Saccharicrinis fermentans DSM 9555 = JCM 21142: one gene and its partner. The main gene of each other region encodes a partner of the protein of the gene in region 2 in a complex. Links are inferred from orthologs where the notes say so. Each region holds a gene or a part of one and is shown on either strand. Other genes may lie near its edges.

Region 1 (2,829 bases), 1.7 Mb from region 2 along the record:
AATCAAGATATAAGGATTCTCCAACTCGGCGGCCATTTTTTCGGTGTTGGTAACAAAGTAAGGAGAGATATATCCTCTATCGAACTGCATACCCTCAACTACTTCAACAGTCGTTTCGATACCTTTTGCTTCTTCAACAGTGATGACACCTTCTTGACCTACTTTTTTCATTGCCTCAGCAATCAAATGACCAATCTCGGCATCGTTGTTAGCTGAAATTTTAGCCACTTGCTCTATTTTCTCAATGTGGTCACCAATTTCTTGCGACTGAGCAGCAATGCTTTCTTTAACAGCTTTAACAGCTTTATCGATTCCCGCTTTTAGTTCCATAGGATTGGCACCAGCGGTTACGTTTTTCAATCCTACACCTACGATGGATTGTGCTAAAACGGTAGCTGTAGTTGTTCCATCACCAGCATTGTCAGCTGTTTTTGAGGCCACTTCCTTCACCATTTGGGCACCCATATTGGCATAAGGGTCTTTTAACTCTATTTCTTTAGCTACAGTAACACCATCTTTGGTGATTGCTGGAGCACCGAATTTTTTGTCGATAATTACATTTCTTCCCTTAGGTCCTAAGGTTACTTTTACTGCATTTGCAAGCTGGTCGATTCCGTCTTTTAAAAGGTCGCGAGCTTCAATATTGAACTTAATTTCTTTAGCCATCTTGTTTTAAGCTTTAACTGTTACTTAATTATTTAATGAATAATACGTCTGATTGAGAAATTAAAAGATAATCCGTACCGTCAACATTTAATTCTGTTCCGGCATATTTACCGTAAAGAACAACATCGCCTACGGCTACTTCCATCTTCTCATCTGCTTTTTCAGCACCTACTAAAACTACCTCACCTTGTAGAGGCTTTTCTTTAGCCGAATCAGGAATAATGATTCCACTTGCTGTTTTTGTTTCTGCCGCCTGAGGCTTAACCAAAATTTTTCCGGCTAGAATCTTTCCTTGTACTTGTGACATATTTTAAATGATTTAAAAGTTAAACTGTTTTTATTGCGAGTTGTGTTTTCCATAAACTGTGCCAAGTGAGTTTTGAGCCTATTTTGCAGTTTCATGCTGACATTATTTCATAATCACCCTGACAAGGGCTGACAGGATATGTAGGTAGTGACATTTTAACGCGGCATATGTGTTGTTTCTTCGTTATGAAAACATGGAGGATCACAACAGAATAAAAAATACTAGATGAAGTTTATTGTTATTGAGGGAGGAAATGGAGTGCCATCGTATTTGCTATGGCAAGTAAAAAAAAAGTGTCGGCATATTTTTATATGCCGACACTTAAATATTTTAAAAGCGAATACTGTCTTACTCTTCAGAACCGCTATTTTCGTCTGTGCTTGCATCAGTACCTGCGGCAGGAAAGCTAGGTAATTCTGATTGTACTGGAGCCAATTGATTTAGTTTCTCATCAAGCTCAGTATCGCCGGAAGCAACACCTGGTTTTTCAATAACCGATACTGCTATCAATGACAAAACCAAAAGTCCACCTGCTAAATACCAAGTTGCTTTTCCTAAAAAGTCGGTAGTTTTTCTTACTCCCATAATTTGGTTTGATGCAGAAAAGTTGGAAGCTAAACCACCCCCTTTAGAATCTTGAACCAAAACAATAAGTATTAATAATATACTTACAACAATTACTAGTACAGATACAACTGGATACATATCTTATTATTATTTAATTTTTAATTTTCTTTTAACTCTTTAATTCGACGTGCAAAGTAAACACTTTTTTCAGGATATTTCAAGCGTAATTTTTCGAAAATTGCAATCGCTTTGTTTTTGTGTCCCTGTTTGATATGTATTTTCGCCAATGTTTCTGTTAAAATGTCATCCTGTGTGTGGGTGCTTTTCTCGGCCAGATCTACTTCTTTGGGTTTTTTGGCCGGGTCAGGAACTATTTGTGGATTGGAATTTAAGAAGTTGTCAATTAATTCCATCCCTTTGTTTTTGCGCTCAGGTTCTTCGGTTTTTTTAGGTGGGGATGAGTAATGCATGATGTGTAACCAATCTGAAAAAGAGCGGTTGTCTTCTGAATGAACGTCTTTGACTTCTTCTATACTCGGTAAGGTATAGCCCGATGAAGAGGACATCTCATAGTCCAATAGGTCAGCCGCAGGTAGAACAATGTCTTGAACTTCGTTTTTTTCTTCGGCTGGTACCTTTTGCTTTGCTGCAAAATTATAGATGGTTCCATCGTCATCCGAAAAATCATCGGATGCATTTAGGTAATTATCGGTAAGGGTTAGTGATGATTGTTTGTCTTTAGAGTGTTCCTCGGCTTCTTTAGAGCTGTCATGTTCTACGACCTCCGGAATCATTTTATTTTCTACTGTTTCTGCTTGTTTTGTTTCCGAAACGGTTTGGCCAATTGCATTGATTAGCTGAAATAGCTTGCTTCGGTCGGGAATATAAGCCGCCGAATTTTTCAATTCACTGTTGTATTTTATATTATCCAGCTTGTGAAGGTTTTTTAACCAAAGCATCCTGCCAATTTGAAAAAAAGGATACTCATCAATAATTTCCTTGATTCCTCGAAGGGTATCTTTGTTCAAGGATTCCGGTTGTTTTAATATGTCACCAAACTGTGTTTTGTTCATGTTCTAATGCTATCATTCGGTTATCACTGTCTATTTGAATATGACAGGATGGATTTAGCAAGAAAATTTAATTCAACCATAGGAGAACCAAGAATCTTATGGTATATAGTCTTTGCAAGAAAACTCCAAATACTGCGTTATTCTCATTTTTGAAACAGTCATTTACCATCAGTAAACTCCTTGGTTTCAAAAATATCGAAAGCCTTGTCTTTGAAG
Region 2 (2,808 bases):
TTGTTTAGCCATAATATATTACCTTTTTTTTAATTTTCAGACTGCAAAGTTAATATTTCTTCGACAAATTTAAAACTAGAAAGTATATCTGCCTCACTTTTTCCCACTGCAACAGTGTGTTCGAAGTGAGCTGATATCTTTTTATCGATCGTCCTGATGGTCCAACCGTCGTTTTCCTGAACAATATTACGCTTACCTAAATTAATCATTGGCTCAATGGCTATGACCATTCCTGGCTTCAATAAGGTACCATTACCTCTTCTACCATAATTAGGTACTTCAGGTGCTTCATGAAGGTTTCTTCCAACCCCATGTCCTACCATTTCGCGCACCACCGAATAACCTCTGGCTTCACTATGTCGCTGCACTGCATTTCCAATATCGCCCAAGCGCTTACCGGCCACTGCATTTTCAATTCCTTTATAAAGTGCTTCTTTGGTAGTCAACAACAAATCTCTTTTTTCTTGACTTACTTCGCCCACCTCGAAAGTATAGGCCGAATCACCATAAAATTCGTTTTTCAATACGCCACAATCCACCGAAACAATATCACCATTTTCCAATGGCTTATTATTAGGTATTCCATGTACTACTTGTTCATTCACCGAAGTACAAAGGGTATTGGGAAATCCCTGGTAATCTAAAAAACCAGGGATACCACCATTATCCCTAATAAATTCCTCGGCCACTCTATCCAGTTCCAGGGTAGTAACACCGGGTTTGATAATTTTAGCTACCTCACCAAGTGTTTTAGCTACTAACATGTTACTTTGTCGAAGTAACTCAATTTCCTCGTCTGTTTTAAGATATATCATTTTAAGAACGACCTCTCATTAATTAGTAAACAGCAGGTCCACCACCAGTTCTACCTTTAATTCTTCCTGATTTCATCAATCCGTCGTAGTGACGCATCAACAAGTGACTCTCTATTTGTTGTAATGTATCCAGCACAACACCCACAAGAATCAACAGAGAAGTACCTCCATAAAACTGAGCAAACATCCTATCCACACCTGCAATCATTGCAAAAGCAGGTAATATTGCCACCAAAGCTAAGAACACCGATCCTGGCAGCGTGATTTTAGACATAACTGAATCCAGAAAATCAACGGTTTTTTTTCCTGGTTTCACACCGGGAATAAAACCGCCATTTCTTTTCATGTCCTCTGCCATCTGCGTTGGATTGATTGTAATAGCTGTATAAAAGTATGTAAAGGCAATGATTAAAAAGGCAAATGTAACATTATACCCAATTCCGGTAAAATCGGCAAACATCGATGTAAACCAACTATTACCACCATCTCCTACATATCCGGCCAATGTAATAGGCACAAACATAATTGCCTGAGCAAAAATGATAGGCATTACACCAGCAGCATTCACTTTCAAAGGTATGTATTGACGAACTCCGCCGTATTGCTTATTTCCGACAATACGCTTAGCGTACTGCACGGGAATACGACGTGTTCCCTGTACCAACAAAATTGTTCCTGCAAACACAAAGAAAAGAACTACAATCTCAATCAACAACATCACCAAACCGCCTCCTTCTTCAAGACGAGATACGAATTCTGCTACAGCAGCAAATGGCAGTCTGGCAATAATACCGATCATAATAATCAGTGATATACCATTACCAATTCCTTTTTCTGTAATACGCTCTCCTAACCACATTACAAACATAGTACCTGCTGTAAGTATGACAATTGATGTAATTCTAAACATCAATCCATTAGAAGAAACGGCTACATCAGGAAGGTTAGCCAAATAAGCTGGTGATTGAAACAATAGTATGATAACTGTAAGATAACGTGTAATCTGGTTAATCTTACGTCTACCGCTTTCGCCCTCACGCTGTAGCCTTTGAAAATAAGGAACAGCGATTCCTAGAAGTTGAATAACAATAGATGCAGATATGTAAGGCATAATACCTAAGCCAAATATAGATGCATTAGAGAATGCACCTCCTGAGAACATATCTAACAGTCCCATAACGCCTTCAGCAGTTTGGTCTTTTAATGCACTTAATTGAGTTGGATCAATACCCGGCAATACAATAAAAGAACCTAAACGGTAAACCAATACCAGTCCTATTGTTGTAAGAATACGAGATTTAAGATCCTCAATTTTCCAAATGTTGCGAATTGTTTCGATCAGTTTCATTGTGATTTACAGTTTAACAACGGTTCCTTGAGCCGCTTCGATTGCGCTCACCGCTGATTTAGAAAAGGCATGAGCTTTCACTTCAATTTTGGCAGTAATATTTCCGTTACCAAGAATCTTCACCCGGTCATTCTTGCTGATAAATCCGGCTTCGCGAAGAACGTCCACGTCAATTACAGACAAATTGTTCTTTTCGGCAAGTTGTTGTAACAAGTCAATATTTATTGCCTTGTAGTCCACCCTGTTGATGTTTTTAAACCCGAATTTAGGAACACGTCTCTGTAAAGGCATTTGACCACCCTCGAAACCAATTTTTCTTGAATAACCAGATCTGGACTTGGCACCCTTATGTCCACGAGTGGATGTACCACCATGGCCAGAACCTTGTCCTCTACCAATTCTTTTTCTTGTTTTGGTAGAACCTTCTGCAGGTTTTAAATTACTTAAGTCCATATCTAAATTTAACTTAATTCGTTATCAATTATTTTTCTATACTAACCAGGTGTCTCACCTTTTCAACCATACCAAGAATTTGAGGTGTTGCCTCAAATTCTTTGGTTGCATTAATTTTTGTTAGTCCAAGAGCCGTCAAAGTTCTTTTTTGACGTTCGGTAGAACCGATTTTACTCTTAACTTGAGTTACTT

Evidence for each region.
Region 1: the proteins of secY (region 2) and secG are in contact, whole or in part, in a crystal structure (PDB 5AWW), measured with the Thermus thermophilus proteins. The link is inferred for Saccharicrinis fermentans DSM 9555 = JCM 21142 from one-to-one orthologs. Residues at the interface, in WP_096411648.1 of Thermus thermophilus: Leu14, Gln16, Arg17, Phe20, Ile34, Pro35, Pro37, Ile72, Arg108, Arg109, Asn112, Gln113, Arg116, Ile117, Ile120, Pro145, Gly146, Trp147, Phe152, Phe155, Val156, Val159, Thr160, Val162, Ala163, Gly164, Ala166, Leu167, Trp170, Glu173; in WP_223903268.1 of Thermus thermophilus: Tyr5, Ile9, Tyr12, Leu13, Ala16, Leu19, Val20, Val23, Leu24, Gln26, Glu27, Pro28, Gln30, Gly31, Ala32, Asp34, Leu35, Met36, Gly37, Gly38, Ser39, Ala40, Asp41, Leu42, Phe43, Ala45, Arg46, Val48, Tyr53, Thr56.

The regions. Positions count from the first base shown.
Region 1 is NZ_KI912107.1:5,359,700-5,362,528, forward strand. It holds secG (preprotein translocase subunit SecG), read right to left. Parts: upstream 1,679-2,829; coding sequence 1,322-1,678; downstream 1-1,321. Other genes in the region: groL (chaperonin GroEL), read right to left, coding at 1-666; CYTFE_RS0122055 (co-chaperone GroES), read right to left, coding at 695-973; CYTFE_RS0122065 (tetratricopeptide repeat protein), read right to left, coding at 1,699-2,613. UniProt on the Bacillus subtilis protein: Involved in protein export. Participates in an early event of protein translocation.
Region 2 is NZ_KI912107.1:3,681,445-3,684,252, forward strand. It holds secY (preprotein translocase subunit SecY), read right to left. Parts: upstream 2,164-2,808; coding sequence 838-2,163; downstream 1-837. Other genes in the region: infA (translation initiation factor IF-1), read right to left, coding at 1-12; map (type I methionyl aminopeptidase), read right to left, coding at 30-815; rplO (50S ribosomal protein L15), read right to left, coding at 2,170-2,616; rpmD (50S ribosomal protein L30), read right to left, coding at 2,645-2,808. UniProt on the Bacillus subtilis protein: The central subunit of the protein translocation channel SecYEG. Consists of two halves formed by TMs 1-5 and 6-10.